DNA from 4 places in the Vibrio sp. E150_011 genome. Region 3 is predicted to be linked to each of the others. Evidence: predicted binding sites of a transcription regulator. Region 3 holds the regulator's gene; each other region holds the start of a gene.
What was found. The regulator CRP, encoded in region 3, controls carbon source genes, mostly activating them, when cyclic AMP is high. The targets are predictions, from matches to a motif close to TGTGANNNNNNTCACA.

Region 1: a site for CRP is predicted at 3,904-3,919, ahead of ACE1OE_RS02880 (glycogen/starch/alpha-glucan phosphorylase). Genes of this name have one in related genera too.
Region 2: a site for CRP is predicted at 2,920-2,935, ahead of mlc (sugar metabolism global transcriptional regulator Mlc). Genes of this name have one in related genera too.
Region 4: a site for CRP is predicted at 3,552-3,567, ahead of cdd (cytidine deaminase). Genes of this name have one in related genera too.

What each region holds. Positions count from the first base shown of each region.
Region 1 covers NZ_JBHFOL010000001.1:695,451-703,539, forward strand. Annotated here, with positions in the region: gene malQ (4-alpha-glucanotransferase) at 1-1,092, opposite strand, end outside; gene ACE1OE_RS02880 (glycogen/starch/alpha-glucan phosphorylase) at 1,189-3,642, opposite strand; gene malT (HTH-type transcriptional regulator MalT) at 4,205-6,913, shown strand; gene ACE1OE_RS02890 (hypothetical protein) at 7,193-7,567, shown strand; gene ACE1OE_RS02895 (DedA family protein) at 7,631-8,089, shown strand, end outside.
Region 2 covers NZ_JBHFOL010000002.1:292,904-300,992, reverse strand. Annotated here, with positions in the region: gene ACE1OE_RS04550 (error-prone DNA polymerase) at 1-216, shown strand, start outside; gene ACE1OE_RS04545 (chemotaxis protein CheV) at 558-1,496, opposite strand; gene mlc (sugar metabolism global transcriptional regulator Mlc) at 1,615-2,844, opposite strand; gene ACE1OE_RS04535 (patatin-like phospholipase family protein) at 3,094-4,266, opposite strand; gene cydH (cytochrome bd-I oxidase subunit CydH) at 4,275-4,367, opposite strand; gene ACE1OE_RS04525 (outer membrane protein) at 4,539-5,132, shown strand; gene ACE1OE_RS04520 (sodium-dependent transporter) at 5,610-7,079, shown strand; gene ACE1OE_RS04515 (MetS family NSS transporter small subunit) at 7,081-7,182, shown strand; gene ACE1OE_RS04510 (hypothetical protein) at 7,261-7,842, opposite strand; gene ptsG (PTS glucose transporter subunit IIBC) at 8,038-8,089, opposite strand, start outside.
Region 3 covers NZ_JBHFOL010000011.1:43,999-52,087, forward strand. Annotated here, with positions in the region: gene ACE1OE_RS16280 (TIGR02444 family protein) at 1-394, shown strand, start outside; gene ACE1OE_RS16285 (LysE family translocator) at 477-1,073, opposite strand; gene ACE1OE_RS16290 (aminotransferase-like domain-containing protein) at 1,205-2,593, shown strand; gene ACE1OE_RS16295 (hydrolase) at 2,590-3,576, shown strand; gene ACE1OE_RS16300 (YheU family protein) at 3,633-3,845, shown strand; gene ACE1OE_RS16305 (phosphoribulokinase) at 4,078-4,947, shown strand; gene crp (cAMP-activated global transcriptional regulator CRP) at 5,192-5,824, shown strand; gene ACE1OE_RS16315 (2-oxoadipate dioxygenase/decarboxylase family protein) at 5,895-6,686, opposite strand; gene astD (succinylglutamate-semialdehyde dehydrogenase) at 6,697-8,089, opposite strand, start outside.
Region 4 covers NZ_JBHFOL010000009.1:99,270-107,358, forward strand. Annotated here, with positions in the region: gene ACE1OE_RS14975 (RelA/SpoT domain-containing protein) at 1-186, opposite strand, end outside; gene ACE1OE_RS14980 (thiopurine S-methyltransferase) at 417-1,070, shown strand; gene purT (formate-dependent phosphoribosylglycinamide formyltransferase) at 1,217-2,392, opposite strand; gene cdd (cytidine deaminase) at 2,552-3,439, opposite strand; gene ACE1OE_RS14995 (CidB/LrgB family autolysis modulator) at 3,694-4,380, opposite strand; gene ACE1OE_RS15000 (CidA/LrgA family protein) at 4,380-4,745, opposite strand; gene sbcB (exodeoxyribonuclease I) at 4,895-6,316, opposite strand; gene ACE1OE_RS15010 (glutathione S-transferase family protein) at 6,589-7,236, shown strand; gene ACE1OE_RS15015 (PhoX family protein) at 7,520-8,089, shown strand, end outside.

The sequences.
Region 1 (8,089 bases), on a different contig from region 3:
CTGTGTCGCCGCATTTTCAAAACGGCGATATTTTTCAGGGAATACTGGCCATCCCCACACGCTCGAATCTTCCGCGTGAAGGTCGGCATGGATGGCATCAAATGCCGCCTGATGAACGAGGCTTTCTCCGCCTTGTTCCACAAAATCTAGGAACAGGCTGCCGCGCTCAGACTGCTTGTCTAGATGACGCAATTTGAACTGAGAAAACAGCAGCGGCAGAACACTCATTTTCAAAGCCGCAACTTCTGTGTAATTGACCCAATGAGAATCACGTGCTTTTTGCAAACGAAGTTGGAACTCAGAACTGCCCACTTGTTGTTGAGCATCAGCGCTCAATGCAAATTCAGGCACAGAGCTCACGTCGATATACAGAATATTTAACCAACGACGTGACGATGGGCTGTATGGACTCGCGCCCTCAGGGTTCGCAGGGAACAACGAGTGAATTGGGTTCAAACCAACAAAATCACCACCACGTGCGGCAATGTCGCTCACTAACTGCTTTAAGTCTCCGAAATCACCGATACCCCAGTTATGCTGAGTTCGCAACGTATACAATTGAACACTCGGTCCCCAAAGCTTTTTACCTTGATCAATCTGAGGTTGTTTGAAACAGGCTTTCGGTGTACAAATCAACGTCATCTCATAAGGTGTTTTACGACGCTTACGTTCCAAGTACAATTTGTGGTAACCCCAAGGGAGGTCACTTGGCAACGAAAATACTAAAGGGCCACCCTCGGCGCGCTCATCACGAACGATCTGAGATTGAAGATAGCCTTCAAGTACTTCTCCCTGCTCTGTTTCTAGGCGCCAACTAAAGTCACTCTCACGAGCACTCACACCAAGGTTAAGTTCTACTTCGATAGCATCGCCATCTTTCACTACTAGGACTGGCTCTAGAACTTCTTTCTTGTGTTTTCGTTCTGCTGACTTCAGCAGAGTCTCATCATTAGTCGTGTCATAGCCTAAAGACGCAAGCAAACGAAGAATAATATCGTCTTCTACTTTCGCTTCACTGCCCCACGCACTCACGTAGCTGTCGGCTATTCTTGCCATGTCAGCAACTTGCTTTAATGCTGTTTGTTCTTTCATCGCTCTCTCCGAAGGACATCATTACCTTCAAAACGGTAGGGTTATTAATAGATATAAGGAGTAAAAGCCAAGGCTCGAGGCCTTGGCTTAGGTTGCTTAACGAGTTACTGCTTCAAGCTTCCAAATATTGTTGACGTAGTCGCGTATTGAACGGTCTGACGTAAACTTGCCCACCAAGGCAGTATTTAGAATGGCTTTCTTCGCCCAACCCGCTTGATCTTGATACTGCTTGCCCATGTCTTCATGTGCTTGCACGTAAGAGGCAAAATCAGCCAAACATAGATAAGGGTCACCACCATCTAGCAAGCTATCGTAGGTTGCACGAAGTAAACCTGGTTTACCTGGCGTAAATTCTTCGCCTAGCAGTAAATCCAAAGATGCTTTTAGTAGCGGGTCCGCGTTGTAGTAGTCGTAAGGGTTGTAGCCCTGAGCTTTCACTTCTTGAACGCCATCAACATCTAGGCCAAAGATGTAGATATTTTCGTCACCTACTTCTTCACGAATCTCAACGTTTGCACCGTCCATCGTACCGATAGTCAACGCGCCGTTAAGCGCCATTTTCATGTTACCCGTACCTGATGCTTCTTTACCTGCTAGCGAGATTTGCTGAGATACGTCCGCCGCAGGGATGATGATCTCAGCCATGCTCACGCGGTAATCAGGAATGAAGACCACTTTCAGCTTGTTGCCGATACGAGGGTCGTTGTTGATCTTCTCTGCAATCTTGTTCACTGCGAAGATGATCTCTTTCGCTAGGTGGTAGCCCGGCGCCGCTTTTGCTGCAAAGAAACAAACACGTGGCTCACACTCAAAACCAGGTTCGTTAAGAATACGGTGGTAGAGAGAGAGAATGTGTAGCAAGTCTAAGTGCTGACGCTTGTATTCGTGTAGACGTTTAATTTGAACGTCAAAGATCGCGTTAGTATCCAGCTCGATTCCCATGTTCTCTTGAACCCAATCAGCGAGACGCTGTTTGTTTTCTTTCTTAACCGCCATGAACTCTTTTTGGAATTTTGCATCGGTTGCAAACTGAGCAATACCTTCTAGCTGCTCTAGTTTCGCCGGCCACTCTGCACCGATCTTGTCAGTAATGAGTTTCGATAGACCAGGGTTACAGAACTTCAACCAACGACGTGGCGTGATGCCGTTTGTAACGTTAGTCAGTTTACCTGGGAAGATTTCGTTGAACTCTGGGAACAAGTCTTTCTTAACCAGTTGAGAGTGAAGTGCGGCTACACCGTTCACTTTGTAAGAACCAATCACACATAGGTTTGCCATGCGAACCATACGGTGGAAACCTTCTTGAATGATAGAAAGCTTCGCTTGCTTCTCACCATCACCCGGCCACATCTTGCGAACTTCTTGCATGAAGCGGTGGTTAATTTCAAAGATGATTTCCATGTGACGAGGAAGCAGACGGCTGATAAGAGATTCAGACCATGTCTCCAATGCTTCTGGAAGTAGTGTGTGGTTCGTGTATGCGAATGTGTGGGCACTGATTTCCCACGCTTGGTCCCAAGTTAGGCCTTTCTCATCAATTAGGATGCGCATTAATTCAGGAATGGCGATCGTTGGGTGCGTATCGTTAAGCTGAATCGTTTCCTGCTTAGGAAGATCCGCTAGTGCAAAACCAGCCGCTTCATGACGACGTAGAATATCGCGAACCGACGCCGCTGAGTGGAAATACTGCTGCATTAGACGCAGAGTCTTACCTTTTTCGTGGTTGTCGTTCGGGTATAGAACCTTCGTGATGTTACCAGCATCGATTAGCGAGTGCTGTGCTTCGAAGTAATCGCCGTTGTTGAAGCTTGCTAGTGAGAAAGGTGCAATGGCCTGACATTCCCAAAGGCGCAGCGGGTAAACGGTGCTTGACTCGTAACCGACAATTGGTAGATCCCACGGCATTGCTTTTACTTCCATGCCTGGAACCCAAGTACGTACTTCTTTACCGTCAACGTATTCAACATCTACATGGCCGTAAAAACCAATCTGTTGTGCCAGTTCTGGACGTGCTACTTCCCACGGATAACCTTCAACACCGCGCCATGCGTCAGGTGCTTCTTTTTGACGACCATCTTGGAAAGATTGCTTAAAGAGACCGTATTCGTAGTGAAGACCGTAGCCTACTGTTGGGTATTCTTGAGCGGCACAAGAATCCATGAAACAAGCCGCAAGACGACCAAGGCCACCGTTACCCAATGAAGGATCACGTTCTTCTTCAAGCAGATCCGTTAGGTTGTGACCTAACTCTTTCATAGCTTGAGTGATTTGTTCATACAGGCCCATGCTGATCAAGTTGTTACCTGTCAGGCGGCCAATTAGGAATTCAAGAGATAGGTAGTTAACGCTTTTCGCGTTCTTGATGCGGTCGTCCGCTTCCGTTGCAAGTAAGTCAAAAGTGGTAAGCTCTGCCAGCGCGCGCCCCATTGCCAAATACCATTGGCGCTCGGTCGCGGTTTCTACTGTCGTCGCATAAGTCGCAGAAAGATGCTTTTTAACACTGTCTTGGAAAGAAGCTTTGTTGAATTTTTTCTGTTGCGCAGGTTTCATTAAGAAATCTCACTTTAAGTTTTATCCATCTGTCACATATCGTGCATGGTGACGTCTCCATAAACATCCTCCTACTTCCGACTCCTTGGAGGATGAGTGACGAGGGCGTAGAGGGCGTACTCCCCTTCAGAGAGTGATCAATATCCCATTTCAATTGGGCTTTGGCTTTTATCCGGTGATAACGATCACGCCAGCGTCACAATCACTGTAATCGCTAACTAAGACTGTACGGTTAAATAGGTGCATATCGAATTCGAAATTTGAGTCTGAGATCACAATTGAATTAAAAAATTCACCTAATCGGACGGTTTTTTTGTATACATGACGCCCAAGCAGTACGACCAGCACACAACTATTCGTGATAATGATCACAAATTCGTGGCGTAGTTGGCGTGTTGTTTGTTTTTAAAGCAAAATCTAGCCGTTGATCAAACACTGTAGAGCTAGACCTCGCCTAACATCAAAAAGGCAACTTTAAAGTCGTAGAATTCGTGTCTTTTTCCTCATCGAGGCCGCTCAGTATTAGCGAAGACACTAACTATAAAAATGATAGGAAATATCTATGTGGATTCCTTCAAAATTAACTCGCCCAGGACGCTTGCATAACGCTATCGTCCGTCCACGAGTTTTGGACCTACTTTCACAGGCCCCTTTTTACAAGCTTGTACTTTTTCGCTCCCCTGCTGGATATGGTAAAACCACCATGGCCGCACAATGGTTGTCTGACAAACCTCACGTCGGCTGGTACAGCGTCGATGAAAGTGATAACGACTCATTCCGCTTCGTCAACTATCTCTTACAGGCGATTAATAAAGCTACGCACAATAGCTGTCCTAATGCTCAGAAACTCGCAGAACGCCGTCAATTCTCCTCTCTTCATTCTCTACTCGGAGAAGTATTCTCAGAACTGACGAGCTACCACCACGAATGCTACGTCGTACTCGATGATTACCACCTCATCACCGATGAAGACATCCATGAGGCCATGCGTTTTTTCCTTAAGCACATGCCCGATAACATTACATTGGTCGTGACAAGTCGTGGTAATCCGCCACTAGGGACTGCAAACCTGCGTGTGCGCGATTTAATGATTGAAATCGGCAATGAATTACTCGCGTTTGATACCGAGGAAACCACACGTTTCTTTAATCTGCGTCTCGCGGATGATATCGATGATGAGACCGCTGACTCTTTGCGAACTTACGTCGAAGGCTGGCCTTCTGCTTTGCAGCTGTTTGCCCTACAAGCTCAACATCAAAAGCGAACGTTAGCACAATCCGTCGAAACCATATCTCAGTTTAATCACGCTCACCTTTGGGACTACTTGATCGAAGAAGTGTTTGATTTACTAGATAAAGATACGCGTAATTTCTTAATGCAATGTTCCGTTTTAGATCACTTCAATGACGATCTGGTCACGGCATTAACCAAACGAAATGACGCGCTCAGCATGATTGAATCTTTAAATCGTTTTGGTCTATTTATCTATCCGCTTGAAGGCGAAAACAATTGGTTTCGCTTCCATAACTTGTTTGCTGAGTTCTTGTCGCATGAACGTAAAGCCAGAATTCCGCAGCAAGAATTGGATCTTCACCTCGCCGCGGCAAAAGCTTGGTTAGAACAAAGCGTTCCCCATCAAGCGCTCAGGCATGCAAGATTAGCCGCGAATAGCGAACTCACCGTGACCATCCTCAACGAGTTTGGTTGGAAAATGTTTAACCAAGGAGAGCTTGCTACGCTGGAGGAGGCCATTCAAATCCTAACGGATGATCAACTCTACAGTCATCCGAGGTTGTGTATGCTGCAAGCATGGTTAGCACAAAGCCAGCATCGCTATAACGAAGTCGGTGAGCTGATTGCTAAATCCGATAGCGAGATGGCATTACGCAAGGTAGAGCGTTCTCAAAAAGAAGATGGGGAATTCAACGCGCTGCGTGCTCAGGTTGCCATTAATCAAAACTCACCAGAAAAAGCACTTGAGCTGGCTGAACTGGCGTTAGGTGAACTGGATCATTCGGTCTATCGCAGCCGTATTGTCGCCACCTCGGTCGTTGGTGAAGTCAACCACGTCACGGGCCAACTCAGTCGCGCACTGCCAATGATGCAGCAAACCGAAAAGCTAGCGCGTCAGTATCATGTTTACCACCAAGCGCTATGGGCACAGCTTCAGCAAAGTGAAATTTTAATTGCTCAAGGCTATGTTCAAGCGGCTTATGAGGTGCAAGAAAGTGCGTTTAGACTGATCGAAGAACAACAACTGCACCAAGTCCCAATGCACGAGTTCTTGCTTCGTGTCCGAGCGCAAATCTTATGGTGTTGGAACCGCTTAGATGAAGCGGAAGAGTGTGCGTACAAAGGGCTAGATATCCTAGGTAAGCATGAGCCAAGTAAGCATTTACACAGCTACTCAATGATCGCTCGCATTGCCATTGGTCGGGGTGAATTAGACAAGGCTTCAAAGACCATTGAGCAGATTCAACACCTGATGAAACAGTCAACCTACCACGTAGACTGGACAGCCAACGCATCGCTTTCTTTGCTACTGTATTGGCAAGCAAGGGGCGACCAAGACGCGATTGAACAATGGCTAGAGACGGCGATCAGACCCGACAGCGCATGCAACCATTTCTTACAACTGCAATGGCGTAATATTGCTCGCGCTCAGATTTGCTTAAAGCAATTTGATGAAGCAAAAACCACGCTACAGTTTTTGGCGAAAGAAGCGGCGACCTATAACCTAGTCACTGACACGAATCGAAATCTCATTGTAGAAGCGATCTTATGGGTGCAACTTGGCGACGACGAAAGTGCCAAAGTACGCTTAAAAGAAGCACTTGTACTGACGAACCAAACTGGCATGATTGGTAACTTTTTGGTGGATGGTGCAACTATTGGTCATTTGCTTGAAAAACTCGCCTCACGCTCTGAACTTGGCGACCTTGAACGTCATCGCGCCCAGCTTCTGATGAAAGACATCAACACGACGCAACGCAGTCGTTCGGTGCATTTCAACGAGGAGTTTGTCGAGAAGCTCGTCAATCACCCCAACATACCGGAGTTAGTACGTACTAGCCCGCTAACCCAACGTGAATGGCAAGTTCTTGGATTAATCTACTCAGGATTCAGCAATGAACAGATTGCTCAAGAGCTGGATGTCGCTGGCACCACAATTAAGACGCATATCCGGAATTTGTACCAAAAACTCAATATTGCCAATCGCAAAGAAGCGATCAGTACCGCAGAAAATCTGCTGCAACTGATGGGGTATTAACACACCCCTCACATGCCTCGGGTGGTTCACTCGCTATTAAGCGGGATAGCCAATACAGCCCAAGCACGAGATTCGCTTTTTCATAAAAAAACGCCCAGCGGCTTACACCGTTTGGGCGTTTTTATTTATTCATATTTTACCTTTTTCGTACACCGTCTTCGCGGTGTAACCGGTTGCATTACAACAGAAAGTCATGATTTATCGCTCGATGAGAAATGCGATTGCTTTTCTTGGCGGTTAGACGTACATATGAGCAGATTTCATCATTGAGCGCTTAACGTGCGACAACAGCTTGAACCACTCTTCTTCATCATGACTCTCATCACGGTATTGCTGTTTAGCCATATCGTCGATGTCATTGGTTCGAAGCAAACAGCGCCCCATACCGTGGCAATAAGCCAACAAGGGACGCCGGATTTCACAATCGATACCTTGATATTACGTCACTCTAATTCTCGGGTTTTATCACAAAACGCTCAACCACCAGCCAAAGCTCGGCCTTCATGGTCATCGTTCATATTGACGCTTTCAGCGCTTCACGACCATGATCGTTTCACTCATTACGCCCCCTCTCGCTCCTTGACACTCAAAAACAACCGAATCGCTGGTTGGCAAGACAGCAACCTGCTATTTCGCTTTATTCACTCTCGCTGAACGCTTTCCATTCCCCACTAAGAACCCCCACCGTAATATTTACCGTTGGTATATGGAACCGCTATGTTTGAAACGATACAAGACGTCGTGATTGCCCTTTGGCATCAGGATTTTAATACGCTGCTGGCGCCAGAAAGCGCGATATTTATCTATATTTTGGTCACTTTTCTAATTGCCTTAGAAAGCAGCTTTTTACCCGCGGCGCCACTCCCCTGTGATAGCGTCGTTGTTCTCGTGGGCACCTTATCCGCTGTCGGAGTCCTCCACCCTTTTCTTGCCTTTCCGCTACTAATCATTGCCGCTGCAACAGGCAGCTGGTTAGCGTATTTACAAGGAAAGTGGCTTAATCGACTTCCTTGGGTTCGAGGTTGGCTCGCAAAAGTCCCCGAACGCAACATGCATACCGTTGACGCTCTACTTGGTCGCCATGGCTTAGTTGCATTGTTCAGTGCTCGCTTCATTCCGTGCGTGCGCTCTGTTGTCCCCATGATGATGGGGATGCGAACTCATGAAACGTCACGC
Region 2 (8,089 bases), on a different contig from region 3:
TTCATTACCTTGGAAGATGATACTGGCAATATTAATATTGTGGTTTGGAGCGCAACCGCGAAAGCACAAAAAAAGGCTTACTTAACGGCTAAGATTTTAAAAATAAGTGGGATTTTAGAAAGAGAGGGAAACGTCACACATATCATTGCCGGTAGGCTCACCGACATGACACATGAACTGTCCAAACTCACCATTCAATCGCGGCAGTTTCACTAGCCTTAAACTAGACTGGACGTAAACTAGAAACAATGAAAAAGGGAGCAAATGCTCCCTTTTCAATCCAAGCTATCACTACGCTTCAAGCATTGAATTATCGATCTATTTCAACTGCCGCTTCCGTACGTCTTTTCTTCCATTCCTTGAAGACCAGTAAACTTAAAGTCATGATGACTTTTGAAGTTAGCCAAATCATTCTGATGGAACAACCTTAGTCAGTAGTTTTATAATCTGCGGTACTTATCGTAATAGCACAATTCGTAATAGCACAATAAATACACAAGAATGATAACATGACATTAATTCATCCGTAACAAAGCAAATAGAGCAAAAAGTCTAAATTATAATATTTGACCCATCCGCTGCTGTACAACGTCGACTAACAGATCAGGCTGGAATTTCGAAATAAACCGGTCACAACCAACTTTCTCAACCATTGCGTCATTGAAGCTACCGCTAAGAGAAGTATTGAGCGTGATATACAACTGACTCATTCTCGGGTCGCTTCGAACTTCGTGAGTAAGTTTATATCCGTCCATTTCCGGCATTTCTGCATCCGTGATCATCATTAACAGTTCGGAGCAAACATCAATACCTTCGTCGCACCACTGTTTAAGTAATCTAAGGGCCATCGCGCCATCAAAACACTCGATAATTTCGACACCGAGTTGAGATAAAGTGCCTTTTACTTGGCTCCTAGCGGTTGATGAGTCATCAACAATTAATATTTTTTTCCCTGCAAGATGAGGTAAGAGGGCCTTATCCAGTGTCTCTTCTGAGATACTCACATCATAATCAATGATCTCAGCAAGTACTTTCTCGACATCAATAATTTCAACCAATTCGATTAATTGGTCTTGTTCAACTTTGGTGATCGCTGTGAGATAATTGGCACGTCCAACCGTACGAGGCGGTGGTTGAATTTCCGTCCAAGTTGTATTAACAATGTTTCGAACCTCACCGACAAGAAACCCCTGAACCGTACGATTATATTCAGTAATAATAAGATTATGGTCCCCCCCTTCCGCAGGTCTAGGAAAACCCACAGCTCGACGAAGGTCAATAACTGGCACAGAGACACCACGTAGTGATGCCACACCACAGATGCTAGGGTGAGAGCCGGGAAGTTGAGTAAGCACAGGAAGCTTAATCACTTCCTTTACCTTGAATACATTTATAGCAAAAGTCTGACGGCTGTTCAGGTTGAACAATAAAAGTTCTAACCTGTTTTCTCCCACCAATTGCGTTCTTTGATCAACTGAACTTAATACGCTCGACATGAGACTTCCTTGGCAAAACACATACGAAGATTCTTATCTCATGTAATCGGCACCATGGACAAGAAGTTTAGCGACGAAAGGTAGAAAACTATGATGCATCGCAAAGACGGTAAAGTGGTTAGCCTTCAATGACTTTCATAAGTAGTACACCGTCATAAAGCGCTTGTTTGACAAGTGCAGCTCCAGGCATGGTAGCTTGTTTATAAAAACGAGATTCCACTATTTTGAGATTCTTAGTGTAAGCAGGAAGGCTTTGCTGCTCAATACAGCGCTGAATCGCAGGATACAAGATGTCTTTAGCTTGGTTAATCACGCCACCAATTAATATTTTTTCAGGATTAAACAGGTTGATCACAATAGCAATCGCCGATCCGAGGTGATCGCCTAATTTTTCAATAACATTAACCGCTAAAGGGTCACCATTTGCGGCCGCTTCACAGATTGCTTCAACACTCACATCTTCATCATCATTTAACGCCTCAACCAAACTCGACGCTTCTCCATTGGCAATTCTTTGTATCACTTCACGGCGAATAGCTTGAGAACTTGCCACCGTTTCCAGGCATCCTTTGTTGCCGCAATGGCATTCCATTCCATTACGATCAACCTGAATATGTCCCAGCTCACCAATATTACCATGTCTTCCTTGCAGCACCCGGCCATCGAGAATAATCCCTGCGCCAACACCATGGTGAATAGAAATTAGAACCGAGTTATCACAGTCTTGAGAGTGACCGAAGAGATTTTCAGCTAACGCCCAAGCACGCGTATCGTTGGCTACGAAGACAGGCAATCCTGTAGCGTTAAATATCTCAGAGCCAATCGGAAAGTTAGCAACGTTATAATGCGGCATCTGCAAAACAACGCCTTGCTCAGTGTTCACTAATCCCGGGAGCGTCAACGCGATACTGGTAACCCTATCGAGTTGATCGTTATAAGTTTCAAAAAACTCCTCGATCTCATACAGAAGGCGTGCAGCGACATCTTCTTGATCAACTTCATGAATTTCTATTTTGGTATCGATAAGCACATCCCCTCCTAACTCATGAAGAGCTATCGAGAGGTACCCACGTCCGAGACGCATCGATAAAAATTGCCAACCTTGATTATTGGTCTGTAAACCAACAGCAGGGCGACCACGACTGATCGCTTCCTGAACCACGGTTTCATGAATGAGGTGTGCAGCGATAAGTTCTCGCGTAATTTTCGTAATACTTGCCGGCGCTAAACCGCTTAGCTTCGACAAATCGATACGCGAAATAGGCCCATATTGGTCTATTAATTTATACACACGACCAGCATTGACCTGCTTGATATGGTCGATATGCCCAGGTTGAGCCATGTACATCTTGCACTCCAAAAAACAACAACCTAGCAATTTTTTTACTTTGCGAAGTAATTGTGAAGTAGTTTAATGAATCGCCGTGACAAACATCACGCATATAGGGTGAACTTTGGGGTGCAAGTCATGTTACACGCCATCATTGGGACTAGAAACATGAAAGTTTACTACATTTCACAAGGTCAAAACGAGGAGAGTTGCAATTGATGAACCACTTTTTTTACTTCGATTAATAAGCGCAATGCACGCCTAGTATTATATTCGATCATCACTGAATAAATCAGAGGCTTTCTTACCTTTAGTCACACCTTGATACTGCTCAATAAATCGAAAACCCGCTTTTAAACCCAGCTGATAATCATGCAAAATATCATCTTTATCACTCATTAGCGACGATGTTTTTAACGGTTGACTTGGTGCAATCTGAACAATAAAGCAGTCATCCGGTGGAAGTGACAAGAACGTGTTGGTAAGTGAATAAGTTTGATAGTGCACCATCAACATATCAGCCAAGCCTGCATCAAATTTTTCACCAAAGAGATGACTTAACCGATAAATATCAGCGCCACCAAACAACCAGCGCCCACCATTGATCATATTTAGATGCTGAGAATGTTTCTGAGCCACTGCTTTACTCAATTGAAGATCAAAAAAACCATTCCAATCTTTAGACCACTGCTCAAGTTTATCCTGCCATTGAAGTTGCACACTGTTTAAAGACTCGCGAAACCAAGCGGGTGACTCAGTAATGCGCTCTTCGTCTACGATAATCGGTTCAACGCCACTATCACTTTCCTCTGTTCGAATCACAACGATCATTCGGTTTTCTTGCCGCCATGCCTCTTGCACTGGGATCGATGCCGATACTCCCCCATCAATAAACTCTTGTCCATTAATCGCCACAGTGCCTTCAAAGAGATTAGGGATAGCGCTCGTTGCCATCATGACGGAATACCAGTCTTGCTTCAGCATAGGCAAATAATGGTCTTTAAGCGTAGAGGCATCGGTGACCGCGGCATAAGCACGCCGCTCACCAATGACTCTGCGTCCCATATCAATATCGAGTTTGTAGGGATACTCACATAACTGATCGAGTGCCCACTCCAAATTGAGAGACTGCTTTTTCCGAATGAAACTAAATACATTAAAAAATTTTGGATCCGTAGTCAGATCCAGAAGAAATGATCGGCCTAATCCAGGTTGACGAGACAGGTATGCACACAAGTTTAAGGCACCTGCGGAAGTACCATAAAATTCATCAAAGGGATCAAAATTAGACAATAAAAAAGAGTCGAGCACCCCTGAGGTAAAGATCCCACGCTGTCCACCACCTTGCGCAACCAGCGCTGTTTTTCCTGCTACATATTGGGCAAGACGCGCGACATCGCAAGCAGCATGGGTATCCGTTACCACACCGGTATTCTTCATCGTTATAATTAAGCGGCCAGAATTGCAGTAAAACCAAAGGCAAAAATAATGCCTAATGCGACCGTAACAATCCCCAGCGCCATTTTCATATCAAATTCCATACAACCTCCAGAATGTAACATTACATTTACTATTGTGACACACTATGGCATTGCAGAAATAACAACTTCAAAATTATGATGTTAGTGTCACACTATGTTTAAACGTTAGTACAATTTGATTCATACAGCTAGCCAATCAAGCTCCAATAGCAGCAACGGTAAGGACATGTCATGGTATCGCTCATTCTGCAATCATTTCGGTTTATTTTTGTTTTAATTCTTCCTTATCCTGTATTTGCTAGTGTCATTTTAACTCCGTTTATTGGAGCCAGTGTTGGGGGGACCGCTGAGGACGAAAATAACAATAAATATGATATATCAGCTTCAACACACCTCGCTTTAGCGATCGAATTTCCGGTAAAAAATGGTCGAATGGGACTATTTTATTCTCACCAAAATTCGTCACTTGATACCCTAAATCTTGAGACAACAATACAATACCTTCAATTTCAGAGTAGCGCTGAATACCTTGTTGCAAACAAAACCATCACTTATATCGGCGCCGGGATCGGCGCCTCTCATATATCAGCACAATGGACTCGCTCTCAAACAGGTTTTGCAGCCAGTATTTACGGTGGCGTGGAATATCAACTCACTCAGCGTTTATTTATCAATGGACAAGCACGCTGGCAAGGCACTGTTGTCGACAACGAAACGGTATCCGTATGCAACTTACCGACAACAGAGACCAGCTGCCTCATCGGTTTCAATACCCAGTGGATGAACCAATTCCAAACAAATATTGGCATTTCAGCAAAATTTTAGTGCCAACCTCTATCCACGACTTCCTCCCGGAATTTATATTGGTGAGTAGCACATTATTTAGTGACTCCATCTAAAAAACCTAAAAGTTGTTTAGACTAACTTTAAACTCTACCTCATCACTTATAATTGCAACACACCTCACATTAAGTTAATTAAACCATAAATTAGATAAAAATTAGTGTTTACCGCCAAGCAGCAAGTAAACCTACCCAGACGTAATCTATTGCTAATCAACTATAAGATGGGTAACCTTATTTTAATGCATAGTCGAAAGTTTCAGTATTGACCACTGGTGGTTTAATAATTCAGGTGGAATCGGCGTGCTTTACAACTTAAAACAGAATTAAAAACCATAAATTTCACATTACACAATCGAACATTATGCTTACCAAGTAAATAGTCATTCAATTATTGGTATAGCACTCTATTCATTGAATAGCATTTTATATCGCAGACAATGTATAAAAGGAGTTAACTATGAAGCGCGAACAATGGGGATCTCGAGCTGGATTCATTCTAGCCGCAGTAGGATCAGCAATCGGACTTGGTAACATCTGGCGATTCCCTTACATGGCTTATGAGAATGGCGGCGGAGCTTTCTTTATTCCTTATCTATTCGCCATGATTACCGCTGGTATCCCTTTCATGATTCTTGAATTCAGTATGGGACAAAAATATCGCGGTTCAGCGCCTAAAACACTGAGTAAAATAAATTCTAAATTTGAATGGCTTGGTTGGTTTCAGGTAGGGGTAGCGGCCACAATCGCTGTCTATTATGTCGCGGTAATCGGTTGGGCTATCTCTTATTTCGGCATGTCATTCACCCAAAGCTGGGGCACAGACACTAATGCATTTTTCTTCAGCGAATACCTACAACTTGGTGACAATTCACCGACTAGTCTAGGGTCGATTCAGTGGAAAATCGCCGGAGCGATGCTTCTTGCTTGGGGTATCACCTATTCAGCCATTGCCGGTGGTGTAAAAGCAGGTATAGAACGCGCAGCAAAAATCATGATGCCTGTGCTATTTGTCATGGTTTTGCTACTTATCGGACGCATGGTATTCCTTCCAGGTGCTCTTAACGGAATCAACTATCTATTCGAACCTGATTTCTCCAAGATATTAGATATGAAAGTGTGGGCGGCAGCTTACGGTCAGATCTTTTTCACTCTAAGTATTGGTTTCGCTATCATGCTAGCTTACTCAAGCTACCTACCTGAGAAATCGGATATTACCAATAACGCCTTCATGACCGTATTGATTAACTGTGGTTTTTCAATTCTTGCCGGTATTATGATTTTCTCTGTTCTGGGTTACATGGCTCAGGAACAAGGCAAACCCCTTACCGAAGTCGTCACAGCGGGCGTAGGTTTAGCATTTGTAACGCTGCCAGCGGCAATCAACTTGCTGCCAGCGCCTTACATTTTGGGACCACTATTTTTCTTCGCACTTGTGATTGCAGGTCTAAGCTCACACATTTCCATTATGGAAGCAGTGACTTCAGCCGTGATTGATAAGCTGAACTGGACACGTAAGAAAGCCGCGACCATTATTTGCGGATCGGGTCTAGTGATTTCGATGGCGTTCGCGACTAATGGCGGTTTACTCTTGCTTGATCTTGTCGACCACTTCGCCAACAACGTCGGTATCGTCGTCAGTTGCTTCATTGAGATTATTCTGATGGCTTGGTTGCTAAAAATTGCTGATGTGCGTGATTACGTCAATAAAGTGTCTGATTTCACTATCGGCGCTTGGTTCGATATCTGCTTACGCTTTATCACACCGATTATCCTCGCGATTATCGTCGCCACTAAATTCCAAACACTGATCACAGAAGGCTATGGCGGTTACGCTCAGTTTGATTTGATGCTGCTAGGCTGGGGACTAATGGGTCTACTCGTCGTCGTTGGTGTTGCGATAAATATAACAAGTAAAAAGGACGCTTAATATGACAACAAGTGCGATTATAATGATGGTTTTGGGTTTAGGCATTACATGGGGCGGCGCGTCTTACTGTATCAAAAAAGCCATGGACAAGAACCACAAGTAAAAACGACTAAAATAGAAAAAGCCAGCATTTGATGCTGGCTTTTTTATTGGGACTAATTCGTCAGAAAAAGTGAGGTGCTTAAAAGCTGTAACGAATACCGATACCCGCGCCGATGCCCAATTTCAGGTCGCTTTTGTGGAACATCATGTTTGGCGTAAGTTGCGCGTACGCATCCCAACCGTTCGAGATATCCAATTCCACCCCAAGAGCAATCCTTGGACCAAAATTATCAGAGCGCTTAATCTGACCACCAACACCAGCAAACCACGTAAACGGAACATCCCCACCAAAACGCCCACGATTAAAAATGTAATCTGCCGCAATACCGTCATTCCCTATTGCAAAGTTAACCGTGTTATTAATCTGGCCAACCACACTCAATCCTTGATCTAAACCCATACCGATTTTAAAACCGCCAGAGCTATTGCCACTACTGCGGCTCGAACTGCGTCGCTTATTCGCCGATTGAGTATTATTCGATGAACGAGTACTCGTTGATGCCTTAGCCGGCGCTGGGGCGGCTGCCGAGCTTGTTGTGCTACCTTCTTCTACAATCTGCCACTCTTCTTCACCACCTGCAGTATTAGCCGCCGCTAGCGTCACTGAAGAAAAGAGCATCAAACTTAAAAAGGTGATGCGTTGAATAGTATTTGATTTCATGTATAGGTTCCCTGCATGGTTCATGACTCTTCTATATAACGAGAGCTAATATTGGATACGACAAAATTGCAGAGATTTTAGTGAATGGCGTAGTTGTTATGTCATGGAAAGGAAAGAGACAAGAAAGCTTTCAAGCGAGATCAAAAAAAGGAAGCATCCGCTTCCCTTTTAGATTATGAGTTAACTCATCAGATATTAACCGTGGTTACGAATCCACTCATCCATATCTGTTTTAAGGTTATCAGAT
Region 3 (8,089 bases):
GTGTCTTGCGATTCAGAACCACTATCATGGCAACGTAAACCTGCTGCTCGCGCTCAAATGGTTAGACGAGCAGCACTGTCATTTCTCTGCTGAAGATTGGCATTTAATACAGGGTTGCTTGGGACGCACTGAGCAGCTTCTCCACCATTTTCGCCACCTCAGGCGGCAGCTCAAAAACAACATCAACGACAGCCTGTACCGCGAGGCCTTAGAGTTTGAACTTAGCCTAGAAAAGCAGCAGCAATCTGATCTGGTCGACTGCATCAATGCACGCCACATCACCACCAATACAGGGGCGCTGCTCGTCACTAAATACTGCCAGCAACTTGGTGCGGATCACCTTGGTGGTGTATTTGCCAAACCTTTCGCGACCTTCTTCCCCTCTCGCCAGTAATCGCCCCCTGGATAAGTCATACTCGTTTTAATGCTCGTACATTAGCGACTTATTCCTCACTCGGACAAGCAAGCAAACGACATTACCAAATAAACAAGACACACGACGCTGTGAGCATAGCCATGCTCGAATTAAAGCGCTTCCAAGCTATCGGTGTCGATAAGTAGCGGCGAATTATCGTGCCAAAGCCGATCCAAACAGAAGACGTTTGGACTTGAATCAATAAGAAGATCAAACAGATCGCCCCAAGTGAGAACCAATAACTCTCACCGGAAAGCGCAAATGAACTCACTGCAGTGATCGACATCAACCATGCTTTAGGATTTAAATACTGAAATAAGACCGCTTGAAAGCATGTCATCGGTTTTGCTTGATCATCTTGCGACGAAGTGCTGATCCCAGCCGATAGTATCCGCCACGCTAAGTACAGTAAATAACCGCTACCCAGCCATTTGAGTAACGTCTGAACCACAGGGTAATTGGTAAAGATCACCCCTAACCCTGCGCCATTAATCAGAATCAAACTGATCAAGCCAAGCCCGATACCCAGACAATGTGGCAACGTTTTAACATAGCCAAAATTGGCACCCGACGCCGTTAACATCACATTGTTAGGCCCTGGCGTACCTGTCATGACAATCGCAAACAAAGCGACTGACATTATAAACGACCATTCCATGCTGCTTCCTTAATCCAATAGCTTAAATTGTATCGATACAATTTGCCATTTTATGGTTGCATAAATGATAAATTGCCGACAAAATAACCATAACAATGGATTAAACTTGACGCAAAAGGTTTATTGTCACCATGACAATCTCAAGCATTCGTGTAACTAAACAAGATCCGATGCCGATCTATAAACAGATTGCCGATCAGATCAGCGATCAAATCAACAATGGCACACTCTCGAGCAATGAAAAGCTGCCCACCCATCGCTGGCTAGCCGATCAGCTCTCCGTCACCGTGGGTACCATTACTCGCGCTTACGCAGAGGTTGAGCGTCGGGGGCTTGTCGAAGCACGAGTTGGAGCGGGAACGTATGTCACCGACAATGAGAAGCCGAGCTGGTTATTTGAAGAGCTCCCAGAACACTCAAACGAGTGCAACTTTAGCTACAACATTCCACCGCGGCTCGATCGCAGCGACATGCTCAAGCAGGCCATGCAGCGTATAGGACAATCTTCGCAACACCTCAATCAACTGATGCTTTACCAACCGCCAACTGGTTTGGATGCTCATCGCTCTATCGTGGCAAACTGGTTGAAAGAGCAAGGCATCCTTCTCGATGTCAACAAGCTGCTGTTTAGCTCGGGGGCTCAACACGCCATTCAGATGGTCCTTGATACCTTTACTCGTCCGGGTGATACGGTGTTGGTGGAGCAGTACACCTACCCCGGTGTCATCTCACTTGCAAGGCAAAATCAGCTCACATTAAAAGGGGTTGAAATGGACGATGAAGGGATCACACCGGAGTCGCTCGAGGTATGCTGCAAGCGCTATTCTCCGCGCTTTTTATACCTCACACCCACACTGCAAAATCCAACCACTGCTATCATGTCACCCGCAAGGCGCCAGGCTATCATCGCACTATGCCAAGCCAACAATGTCTATATCATTGAGGATGACATTAACGGCTTGTTGCTCAACTCGCCCCCAGCACCACTCGTAAACTCGGCACCAGAAACCGTCATTTATATTGGCGCCTTTTCAAAATGCTTAGCACCTGGGTTACGTGTCGGCTATCTCAGTGCGCCAGAAAAATTGTACCCACAACTTGTTCTGTCTCTACAAAACCACAGCTGGATGATCAGCCCTTTGCTGATTGCACTCACCTGTGAAATGTTGCTATCTGGCGATGCAGAGCGCAATATCACCGCCATTCATAATGAAATGAGTCAGCGACTGGCCATCACCAAGCGCGTTCTCGGTGCTTTTAACATGCGCTACCAAAGCGGTGGTTTTCATGTGTGGTTAACCCTACCTGAGCAGTGGCGACTCAGTGAATTTGTTCAAAAATCGGCAGAGTTAGGTGTCATTGTTAAGTCTGGAGAGTTGTTTGCCCCTCCGGGCGGAACGGTCATTCCTGCGGTTCGGCTTTCATTAAGCTCCCCCCAAACGATCGAACAGCTAGAGAGCGGCGTAGAAAAGCTCAATACACTATTATTATCAAACCCAATCAGTGAATTCACATTATGAACACACCGACACTACAACCTTTTATCGCCGCCAAGGGACTCGGTAACCCGCATATTCAAACCTTGATACCTCGATTCATCCGTCGTCGTTCCTTGTTTGACCCCGTGTGGGAAACGCTTGAGACCCCCGATGATGACTTTGTTGAACTGGCATGGAGTGAAGATCCCCACAGTGATAAGGCAAAGCATAAGCCGGTCTTTGTCCTCTTTCATGGACTAGAAGGCTGCTTTAATAGCCCGTATGCCAATGGGTTGATGCACGCCTTCGCAAAACAAGGCTGGCTCGCGGTTATGATGCACTTTAGAGGATGTGGTCCCAATCTAAACCGTCTGGCTCGGGCCTATCATTCTGGTGAAATCGGGGATGCAAGACACTTCATTGAGCTTTTGGATCATCGCTACCCAAATGCCAAAAAGGTAGCCGTAGGCATATCCCTTGGGGGCAATATGTTGACTAACTATCTCGCCCATTATAAGACAGATACCAAGCTCGATAGTGCGACGATTGTTTCTGCCCCCTTAGACCTCGCAGCGTGCTCTAGCCGTATTGAACAAGGTTTTTCCAAACTATATCGACGCTACCTACTCTCTTCGATGAAGAAAAATGCATTATTAAAAACTCACCTACTCAGCGAGGCATTAGGGTTAACCGCCGCTCGAATAAAAGAAATGAAAAGGCTTTATGAATTTGATGATTTAATTACCGCGCCACTTCACGGCTTTAAGGACGCTGATGACTATTACCAACGATGTTCTGCACTACCACGCTTGAACGATATCGTCATCCCTACGCAGTTTATCCACGCTAAAGACGACCCATTTATGAATCATGAGGTGATTCCTGATTATGAGCTGACCCCTCATCTAAGCTATCGTTTACTCGAACAAGGTGGGCACGTCGGCTTTTTATCTGGAAGCTGGCGCAAACCCGTTTTCTGGCTTGAAGAAGTATTGCCAAGTTATTATCGACACCTTGCTGAATAACTCCTGTCGGGCTCATCTCTGATATACTCTCACCATCATAGAAGAGAGAGGTATTTATGATTATCCCATGGCAGCAGATCGCATCGGAAACACTCGATAATTTGATTCAAGAATTTGTATTGCGTGAAGGCACCGATTACGGTGAAAGCGAATACACTCTAGCCGATAAACTTGCACATGTACGAAGCCAACTAGAATCGGGAGAAGCCGTCATTGTCTTTTCTGAATTACACGAAACGGTCGACATCAAGATGCGTAACTCGTTGTAAATATCTCGCCTTTGGCTATGAGGTGCTATAGTAAGCCTCTGCTTATCAGTAAATAGTTGATGGTAGCTATACGTTTACCGTTAACTACATATTTACCGTTAACGATACGTTTGCCGTCAATTATAGATTGAATCGCTCATGATAAGCTCGTGCCCAGATTAAGATAAACCATACATAAACAACATTTCCCAGCTTATCGGGATATGAATACTAAAAATACACAGGAAGTGTTATGTCAGCGAAACACCCTATCATCGCGGTGACAGGCTCCTCAGGAGCTGGAACAACGACAACATCAGAAGCATTTCGCAAGATGTTCAACATGATGAACATCAGACCTGCGTTTATCGAAGGCGATAGCTTCCATCGCTTTACTCGCCCAGAGATGGATGTCGAGATCCGCAAAGCAAAAGAACAGGGTAAGCACATCAGTTACTTTGGCCCTCAAGCCAATGACTTTCCTGCACTTGAAACCTTTTTTAAAAACTACGGACAAAATGGCGTCGGCCAATTTCGTCGCTATCTACATACATTCGACGAAGCGGTCCCATACAATCAAATGCCGGGCACCTTCACGCCTTGGCAAGACTTACCCCAAAACTCTGACGTATTATTTTATGAAGGGTTACATGGTGGTGTTGTTGATGGTGCCATTAATGCCGCTCAGCACGTTGACCTCTTGATTGGCATGGTTCCAATCGTCAACCTGGAGTGGATCCAAAAATTTGTTCGCGATACACGTGACCGTGGACACTCTCGAGAAGCAGTGACCGATTCCATAGTACGGTCAATGGACGACTATCTCAGCTACATCACACCACAATTTTCGCGTACTCATATCAACTTCCAACGCGTCCCCACCGTTGATACGTCGAACCCACTTAATGCGAAGGGAATCCCAAGTCTCGATGAGAGTTTCGTCGTCATTCGCTTAAGGGGCATTAAGAATGTCGATTACCCATATCTACTCTCAATGATTGACGGTTCCTTTATGTCACGTCATAACACCATCGTCGTACCGGGCGGGAAAATGAGTTTTGCGATGGAATTAATTGTCCGTCCTATACTACAGCAGCTAATAGAAACAGGGAAAATAGGTTAGTTTTTTGCGCCTAAACTTAGATGATTTTTTATACCGTGATCATGTGCACAGTTTTGTATAGGAAAATGGTCTGATGACACGATTAAAATCAAGAAAGTCCGCGCAAAAAAGGATACTATTTCTTTGAAACAGAAGATCGCTTGCGCCATCTTCAAAGTGCTTTTATGCTAGTGAGTCTCAACACAATGGACTTGCTATAATATATGGAAAGCAGCAAGCATACCCTGCAGAGGAAGTAAGAAATATGGTTCTAGGTAAACCTCAAACCGACCCAACGCTAGAGTGGTTCCTTTCACATTGTCATATTCACAAGTACCCTTCAAAAAGCACGCTAATCCATGCGGGCGAGAAGGCTGAAACACTTTACTACATCGTAAAAGGTTCAGTAGCAGTACTTATCAAAGATGAAGAAGGCAAAGAGATGATCTTGTCTTACCTTAACCAAGGTGACTTCATCGGTGAACTAGGCCTATTTGAAGAAGACCAAGAACGTACAGCGTGGGTTCGAGCTAAATCACCTTGTGAAGTGGCTGAGATTTCTTTCAAGAAATTCCGTCAACTTATCCAAGTTAACCCAGATATTCTCATGCGCTTATCTTCTCAGATGGCAAGTCGCCTACAAGTGACAAGCCAGAAAGTTGGTGACCTTGCGTTCCTTGACGTAACTGGTCGTATTGCTCAGACGCTACTTAACCTAGCAAAACAACCTGACGCAATGACGCACCCTGACGGCATGCAAATCAAAATTACTCGTCAAGAAATCGGCCAGATCGTTGGTTGTTCTCGTGAAACAGTAGGACGTATTCTTAAAATGCTGGAAGAGCAGAACCTTATCTCTGCTCATGGTAAGACTATTGTGGTCTACGGCACGCGTTAATATCTAACGTTACTAATAATTAAAAAGCCACCGCAAGGTGGCTTTTTTTATGGCGAAAGGGTGAGTCTATTTATTGATGGGTACTCTCAAAAATTTTATCCGCAGACGCTGCCACAAACCCTTGATAGTAGCAGTTATTATTCATTTTATAGCGCTTAGCAAACTCATAAAAACCTCCAGGTACACGCTTCTCTTCGCCTAAAAACGACACCAATACTTTGTCAGCCATGGTCGATGATTGCTCCAGTAACACCTCAGGTGATCCCTTGACCTCACCACCTGATTCATTGATCTCAAAACCAGCCTGGCGCAAATAATGATTCACAGCCACGACGTCTTCAAATCGCTGCAACTGATTCACACTCACGGTAAAGTGATTTGCACCATAACCATGAGCGGCAAGCCAAGAGGCATACTCACTTTCTTGCGCCAGTGTTTGATAATCTTCGCAGCTCAACGTCCACAGACGCCCACCAAACAGAAAATCTGCCGACGATACGGCCTCACTATCAACTTGATCCACCAGCTTGGTCACAATGGCCTGTAGCTCGGGTGAGCACTGCTCCACACACAGTTCGCTAATAAAAACCTTAGGTAACGTGTTGTCTGCATGCTCTAAATGAATGGCTGACAGCTTTTTAGCTTTGAATTCATACTCGCCTCCTTGCTGGTAACCAAGCTCAAGAAAAGGCTTGGCCAATGTCTCAATACCAACAGGGTCAAGATTAAAGGTGCGCAAGGCAATGTGATCATTAATCAGTGCTTCTTGCTCCTTCAGCAACCCCTGAATTTTCGCGGCGGATGGACACAGGCGCGTCGTATAATCTTGCCACAGTTGCTCAAATAACCATTCAACTTTCATATGTTGCTCCTTAGAGATCGAGTCCTGGGCTTAACGTCGCTGGAAGAATCGTTTCGTCTCCCTCCATCGATGCCATCGGATAGGCACAATAGTCTGCGGCATAGAAAGCACTCGGCCTCAGGTTACCGGATGCACCAGGGCCACCAAATGGTGCATCACCGCTCGCGCCCGTCAACTGACGGTTACGATTCACAATACCAGCACGGATATGGTCAACAAAATACAACCACTCGTCGTCATTGGTTGAGATAAGTCCTGCGGATAAACCAAAACGGGTATCATTGGCAAGTTCAACCGCTTGATCTAGCGTTTCATAGCGTACAAGCTGCAACAACGGGCCAAAATATTCTTCATCAGGTAATACATCAATTGTGGTCGCATCAATCAACCCTGGCGTCACAAATGCCGCCTGTCGCTGCTGTGACTCAACCAAACTCTTGCCGCCTAAGGCTTGCAGTGCGGACTGAGCCTGTATGATGTGTTGTGCTGCCTGTATGGATATTTGTGGTCCCATGAAGGGTGCCGGATCGGCAAACGGCTCATCGATACGTATTTTTGCTATCGCGGCGACCAGGGCTTCAACAAGTTGGTCACCTTTATCGCCAAAGGGAACATACAATCGGCGGGCGCACGTACAACGTTGCCCTGCACTGATATAAGCAGACTGAATGATGGTGTAGATCGTTGCATCAAGATCGCCATACGCCTCACTGACAACTAATGGGTTGTTGCCCCCCATCTCTAGCGCCAGCATTTTATCAGGCTGACCGGCAAATTGACGATGTAGGACATGGCCAGTATTCGCACTGCCAGTAAACAACACGCCATCAATACCTTTGGCATCAGCTAAAGCAATGCCGGTTTCTTTACCGCCTTGCACTAGGTTAATAACCCCTTCTGGCAACCCTGCTTCCTGCCAAATCCGCATGGCAAGCTCACCCACTAGTGGCGTTTGTTCAGAAGGCTTAAAGACAACCGTGTTCCCTGCCAGCAACGCTGGAACAATATGGCCATTGGGCAGGTGCCCTGGGAAGTTATAAGGCCCAAATACTGCCATAACACCAAGAGGGCGATGACGAAGGACTATTTGGTTCCCCGCCGCTTCTCGCTGTGAGCGACCAGTACGCTCGTGATAGGCTCGAATGGAAATCGCAATCTTACCGGCCATCGCGCCCGCTTCCGTTCGAGTTTCCCACAACGGTTTCCCCGTTTCTTTAGCAATCGCTATAGCAATCTCTTCACTGCGCGCTTTTAGCTTTTCGGCAAAGGCTAATACAATGGCTTCACGCGCTTCAAACGAGGTTTTTTTCCAAGAGATAAACGCCTGTCTTGCGGCACTAACCGCGGACTCAACCTGCGCCGGTGTGGCTGATTGTCCCTGCCAAACCACCTCATTATTGTAA
Region 4 (8,089 bases), on a different contig from region 3:
GGTATCGACAGGGTTAATACCATAAAGGCCACTGAGACTATGTTTAAAGTTCGATGGACTTATTTGGTTTTGTTCTTGGTTCCCTTTTGTCTGGTTAGAGTTGGATTCATCAAGCGGAGCCGCAAATGCTGGTGCGCGGCTGAGTACCAACAGCGTTAGTGCTGCGGCACGGAAAAACATGCTCATGCTCTCTCCTGGTTACGTTACAAAAACGGTGTAAAAAAAGTGCTATAACGTTTGGAGTAGTGCTAACTATGATATGGGGACAGTTATTTGGTTACCAAGTCAGTTGTTAAGGTCTTTAAGCAAATTGTGATGCCTGTCTCATAGAAATAATACCCCAGCTAGACATGACTTTTTGTCCTCAATCTGTAAACTCTACGTTAACCATTATCCACACCTAAAATGAATCTAAAATGAACGACTTTGAGCTTTGGCACAATAAATGGGCAGCAAACAAAATTGGTTTTCATCTTGAGGATGTGAACCCACTTTTGATAGAACATTGGCCAGTATTAGAACCGACCCGTGAGCAATCTGTATTTGTGCCATTGTGCGGTAAGTCAGAAGATTTGGTTTGGTTGGCGCAGCGTCACGATAACGTACAAGGAGTTGAGTTAAGCCAAATAGCGGTCCGCTCTTTTTTTGCGGAACACTTTTATACGCCACTCGTCACAACACTTAACCATCAATTTGAGCTGTATCAGTTTGATGAGCTTAATATTTATGTCGGGGATTTTTTTACAGCGCCAATAGAAAGTGTTGATTTGATTTACGATCGGGCGGCGTTAATTGCCATGCCTGCGGATATGCGCTTGCTTTACATCGATAAACTCAAGCAGGTGCTTAAACCGGGCGGTCGGATTTTGCTGGTGACTTTGGATTATATTCAAGACGAAATGGCTGGACCGCCATATAGCGTGCCGCAACTAGAAGTCGAAAACTATTTCGATAACGGTTTTCGTGTGACGCGTTTAGCAAGAGACGAAGCGGATAGTGAACACCGAAGGATTAAACAAGGGCTGAGTCATTTCTGTGAGGATGTGTGGCTAATTGAGTCGTTAAAATAGTCTGATCAGTGGTTAGTTTGGATATGATAATGAGAGATAGCGGCTATTTGGGCTACTATCTCTCTGCATTCATGTTTCAGGTTGGTGGAAAGCAGCGGGGGCGACAATCGTACAGTATGTAACAACCGTGCATACCGCTAATTAGGTTAGTAAACCACTTTCACGTGCTTCGCACTGTCAATCGCATCATCGATAGCGCTTTCAATCGACTTACGGCGAGTCAGAGAAACGCCTAGTCGGCGTCGACCATCAATATCAGGCTTACCAAATAAACGAACTTGTGTTTGAGGCATTGAAACCGCCTCAGATACACCGGTAAAACGAATGTTATCTGATGTGCCTTGCCCAAGAATTACTGCAGAAGCCGATGGGCCATACTGTGCGATGTGATTGATAGGCATGCCTGTGAATGCGCGCACATGAAGTGCAAACTCTGACATTTCTTGTGAAATGAGCGTCACTAAGCCAGTGTCATGTGGGCGAGGAGAGACTTCGTTAAAAATGACTTTATCTCCCTTTACAAATAATTCAACACCAAACAAACCATAACCACCAAGCGCATTAACCACTTGTTCAGCGGTATATTCAGCGGCTTTAGTCGCGTTTTCAGACATCACTTGTGGTTGCCACGATTCACGATAATCACCATCTTCTTGACGGTGCCCAATAGGCGCACAAAAAGACACACCGTCCACGGCACGGACAGTGAGTAGAGTGATCTCATAATCAAAATCGATGAAACCTTCTACGATGACACGTCCTGCACCAGTGCGTCCACCTTCTTGGGCATACGTCCAGGCGTTATCGATATCGTCTTGATTTTTAATGATACTTTGGCCTTTGCCTGAAGAACTCATTACGGGTTTTACGACGCAAGGGATACCAACGTATTCTACGGCGCTTACGAAGTCTTCGTAGCTGTCGGCAAAGCGATAAGGAGAGGTATTAAGGCCGAGCTCTTCCGCGGCAAGTCGACGAATACCTTCGCGGTTCATCGTCAACTTGGTGGCGTTTGCCGTTGGCACAACATTTAGCCCTTGAGCTTCAAGTTCCACCAGCTTTTCTGTGGCGATAGCTTCAATTTCTGGGACGACAAAATCAGGTTTTTCTTTTGTGATGATCGCTTCAAGTGCATCACCGTCTAGCATGTCGAGTACATAGCTGCGATGAGCAACTTGCATGGCTGGTGCGTTAGGATATCGATCGCACGCAATGACCTCTAATCCGAGACGCTGACATTCAATAGCGACTTCTTTACCAAGCTCGCCTGAGCCCAGTAATAACACTCGGGTAGCATTTTCATTCGTTGCGGTACCAAACATATTAGATCCTTGTGTATAAATCAGGAAAATTCCGGTGAATAATACTGATTTATACAGAAAAAGCAATCGTTTGCGCGCGTGTTTTATGCCGTAATTAAGAGAATCACTTTGAGTTGGGAAGGCAGACGTGCTTCAGCTTGGAAGCACGTTATTTATTGCTTAAATAGTAGCGTATTCGACCTGAATGTCTGGATTAATGGCTTCTAGCGTAGCTTGAGTGTCTGCTAGGTGGCTAATTTTGCCGTCAGCCATCTCAACCAAAGCAACGAGACTAATATCATTCAACGATTGTTTCGCCAATAATAGCTGAGCAAGTGCAACCTGTAGCGGCGGTAAACTAGGGTTAAACGCCGCATTTTCGGCATAAGCACCTTGAAATAAACGACCATCGTTCATCTTGATAGCAACGCCGCTAAGATTATTAGTATAAGGTGCATGGCTACGGTTCAATGCGTCAACGGCTTGCTTCATTAACAGACTGACATTGCTAATATCTTTACCGTGAGAAAGAGGCGTCATTAAACCATCAGTGATCCCTAAGTCCCCAGGACCAAATGCTTCAGGTAAGTATTGCTGTAATGTCATTTCGTCGCGTTCAGGCAACTGAACGACGAGCTGTTGGGCGGTGGTCAATTCATTCATAAATTGGCGGCAGTGCCCACAAGGACTGAAGTTAATGGTGATGTCTTTGACGCCTTGCTCACCTTTCATCCAAGCGTGACTTATCGCCGATTGCTCTGCGTGAACCGTTTGACCGAGCTGAGCACCAAGGAACTCCATATTGGCACCAAAATAGAGCTTACCAGACGTACCTCGAACAATTGCACCAACAAAGAACTCAGAAATAGGGGCATAGGAATATGCCGCTGCAAAAGGGAGCAACGCCAGGCGCAGCTCATTATCGGCAAGCCCTGAAAGAGAAAGCAGCGTTTCAAATTGGCTAGGGCTAAGCGTCGCATCGAATTGTTCATGGGTGACAATAGGTTCTAAGTACTGCTTAATGATTGCTGGCGCTTCATTGAGTACAGAGTCAAAACGATCTGTCATTCGTGTTCCCTTTATTTTCTATAAGTGTTTTTATTTATTCTATGTAACTTTATTATCACTTATATCGATCTGTGTCACAATTAATGGTGCAACAATGATTCATTTTGCATAATTAGAGTGATATCACGCAATGCTCGTTTGTTGGTGCATCAAGATGCGCAGCAACGATCTAGCAAGATACCTAGCTCAACCAGAACAGTAAGTGAGCCAAAATCGTAATTGCGCTCAGATAGTGACGTAATCACCATACTCGCTTAGCCCAAAACGTGATTTAACCAGAGAGCGAAGGCAAAAAACGAAGGTGCTAACACTGAGGTTATTATCCCACAAATAACCAAGGCCAATGAACTAAAAGCGGCATCTCTTGGATCTTTTTCGGCGCATGTTGCGGTTCCAAGTGCGTGGGAAACGGTGCCCATAGTCAGTCCTTTTGCAATCGGGTGTGTGACGCCGAGCAATTGATATAAAGGGTAAGCCAAGATCGCACCAAATAAGCCGACCAATAAAACAAGTATAGCGGCGATCGCAGGCTCACCACCTAAATGACTTGAGACTTCCATTGCGATTGGTGTAGTAACGGATTTACCTAATAAGCTCGCGACTAATTGCATGTCAGCACCTAGCCAAACCGCAATAACGGACGCGGTAAACATAGAGCCTACACTGCCTACCCCACAAGCTAAGATAATGATGCGCCAATTTGCGCGAATTTGTGGCAGTTGTTCATACAAAGGGTAGGCTAGGGCAACCACGGCTGGTTGCAATAGATAACTTATCCATTCGTTGTCTTGATAGTAAGTGTCGAAGGGCACATTAAAAATTAGCAATGTTGGAATAAGGATGGCGATACTTATCAATAATGGGTTGAACAGCGGGTTTTTGACTTTTTGTCCAATAAATCGAGCGATAAAGAACACGATAATTGTCGCGAATATCCACATTATTTATTCCCCTTTTTAAGAAATCTGTCTAAAAATACAGATAGACAAACGAGGACGATCATGGTGCCGCCGACTGCACTTGCAAGGATTGGAAGTGCATTATCGATAAGCGTATCGAAATGGTTCATTAACCCCACGCTAACGGGAACAAACAAAAGGATCATATAGCGTATAAAAGCGTGCGCACCCGGTTGAACGGCTTTGACGGGAAGAATCCCCGTCGCCATTAATGTAAAGAGTAACAGCATGCCGAAAACACTGCCCGGGATAGAGACATCGAGCAGGCTTTGGATCGTATTACCGGCAAACAAAGCGGCAAAAATTAAGGCAAAAGATAAGATGTAGTGAAGCACAGTTTTTATCATGACATTCTCTTCGACGGCGCTGGGCAAACAACAAATCACGTTATGCCCAATTTGAAAGTGGAAATGAATGAGTTGTAAAGGCTAACGTAAACGCTTTGGTAGCAATTGTTTTCCCTTCAGACTCATGTTTAGCAAGAAGGGAAGGACGCTCAAGACGTTAATTTTTCAACGTAGCGGTACACCGATTTCAATACGGTGAGTTTCTTCTCATCAGATTCGTTTTCCATCACCAGATTTTCTAGGTTGAACATATATTTTTCAATCCGGCTCTCGAAAAATTCTCGACAGTGGCCGGCCCACTTTTGTTGCTCGGTTTCATCAAGCGTCCAAGGATAATGTCGAGCACGATACCTAAACAGTAAAGGTTCAATTCTTGTATCACTAAAGCTGATGTCTAGCGCTGAAAGGTTGTTAGGGTCGGTCTCAAGAATGATATCCATCGCTGCGCGATCGGACGGCGAGAAAAACTGGCTATAAAGCTGAGTATCAACGTCGTTATCATTATCAAATTCGCGTTCGATATTGTACAAGCCAATCAATTTTTCTCGAATCTCAGGGTTCTTTTTGAGCAGAGCCAAGTTTGCTAAGCATTGTTGGCGGTCGATGCCGATTGCTTCTGCGTTGTCTGCGGTCAGTGTTTTAGCTGGGGCTAAGATTGGACATTTATTTAAATGGATTAATTTCAGTGGTACTGGAAGTTCATCTGGGGCAAGGTCGTCCCGTTTCGTGTAGAGGCGAGTATGTAACTCTTCTACTGTTAAATCTAAGATAGGTTGTGGATCTTTTGCTAAATCAGCCACAATAACAGCGTTTTGATTGGTTGGGTGCCAAGCAATAGGCACAACCCAACTGGTGTATTGACACTCGCGTCCAAGCATACCTGAGACATGCATAAGCGGAGTCATGTTAACAATATCAACCAGTTCGTTTAGTTTACGTTTCTGGCGCATCGAGTAAAAATAATCAAACAGTTTTGGCTGCGCCGCTTTCACTTTTTTGGCGAGTTCAATGGTTGCGATGACGTCAGCCATTGCGTCATGAGCATTTGCATGTTCAATGCCGTTAGCGATGGAAAGGTGCTCTAGCTTAAAACTGGTAAAGCCGTCCGCATTCTCTGGCCACTCAATCCCTTGCGGGCGCAGTGCATGACAGGTTCTCATCAAATCCAATAAATCCCAGCGTGAATTGCCGTTCTTCCAGCTCCACGCGTAAGGATCGATAAAGTTGCGGTAGCAGGTATAACGTGTGACTTCATCATCGAAGCGAATGCTGTTGTAGCCCAGGTTCGTCGTATTTGGTGTCGCCAACTCTTGATGGATCTTTTTGATGAACTCAGGTTCAGGTAATCCCTTTTCAATGCAGATTTGCGGTGTTATACCGGTGATCAACGCTGCTTCTGGAGAGGGGAGATAATCAGAAGGGGGTTGACAGTAAATGACTAAGGGTTCGCCTATAATGTTGAAATCCATATCGGTTCTAACACCAGCGAATTGACATGGACGGTCTTTAGCAGGGCTAATGCCCCATGTTTCATAATCAAAAAAGAAATAAGAGGGTTCGTGTTGAGACATGGGGTCTTTCCTTTGTTCCTATCAGGATGCGCGTTAGAGCACAGATATAGGGATACGACTGATTTAACTATTAGACCACTGCGTTAGGTTTAAGGCAAACGCCAAAAGCCCTATTCTAAGGTGATGACTAAATGCTTGAATAAATGGGTGAGTAGTTGTGTGAATAATCATCAGATTCTCACTCTTCGCCGCTTCACACGTTAAATGCGATGCGTTATGGTTAAGTGGATTTGAGGCATCCTCCCATCATGAACCTCAGTTAAGGAACTAACGTGTATCAACTTTATTACTATCCTAATAACGCGTCTCTAGCGCCTCATTTTATTTTGCATCACTTGGATGTGCCGTATGAATTAATTCTCGTCGATAGAGATAACCAGCATCATAAATCGGCAGATTACCTGAGATTAAACCCCGCAGGTCGTATTCCCACCCTTGTCGATGATGGGCAACCGATTTTCGAGAGCCCAGCAATTTGTGTACATTTAGCCGAAAAATATCCATCAAAAACCTTACTACCTAAAGTTGGGGATACTGAGCGACCATTGTTTTTTCAATGGATGATGTTTTTAACGAACACCTTACAAGCTGAATTGATGGTGCGGTATTACCCTCATAGACACACCGTGGATTCTAGCGCGATCGCCAGCATTATTGCTGCACAAGATATGAGGATTGGAGAAGCCTTAACCATCATCGATGAGCAACTCAGTAAAGGTCAGTATTTACTTGGTGATCAGCTTTCAGCTTGTGACTTTTTCTTGTTTATGCTCTCTGAGTGGGCCTTAACGATTTCTCCGTCTCCAATGCAATATCGCTATCTAGGGCAATACCTAGAAAGATTATCTTGGCACCCAACCATCGCGGCTGTTTGTGGAATTGAAGGGATTAGCCTTATACCGTTTCGGTTGTCTGAGTGATGGCCACTATTTATTTACATGCGAATGGTTTTTTATTTACATGTGAATAATCTGTTTATGTACGAGCGATTCGTCTTCTGATTTAACTGAGAATAGACTTTGCAAGCGTTGCGCTATCGCAAAACGGATGAGTAATGATTCGGCTTAGCGTTTAAAATTTAATTGCGACACATAAATGTTAATTACATGTAACTCATATGTCATATAGTCAGCGCATTATCACTTTCATATATTATTAGTAGCCTTACCCAAAAGGCTTAACCGGTAGAAGAAAGGAAGTTCTGTGAAGCTATTTAATCATGACCATGATCAACGCCCTCTTAAGCACGAGCCTGAATTTAACAAGTTTGTTGACGCTGCTGCAGCAAATGAAGCATTGCTCCAATCACGTCGCTCTTTCCTCAAAGCAACGGGTGCGGCCGGCACGGTTGGTTTCTTTGCTGCGAGTCCTGTCAACAGCGCTATCGCCAATACCATGGCGAAAGACTCACCCTTGCTGGGTTTTGACGCTATTCCTATTTCTACTTCTGATTCGGTTAAGGTTGCAGAGGGCTACCAAGCCGATGTGTTGATATCATGGGGCGATCCTCTTTTCAGCAATGCGCCGGGCTTTAAGCAATCCAATAACTCAAAAGCGCAAGAAAGGCAATTTGGTGATAACAATGACGGCATGACCTTTTTCTTACTTTCAGATGAAAGAGCGGTGTTAGTCGTTAATAATGAATACACCAATAATGAATATTTGTATGAGCATCAAGGTAAAAATATTTCTGCAGATGATGTGCGTAAAGCACAAGCGGCGCATGGTGTTTCAGTCGTTGAACTGTTAAAAATAAATGGACAATGGCAAGTA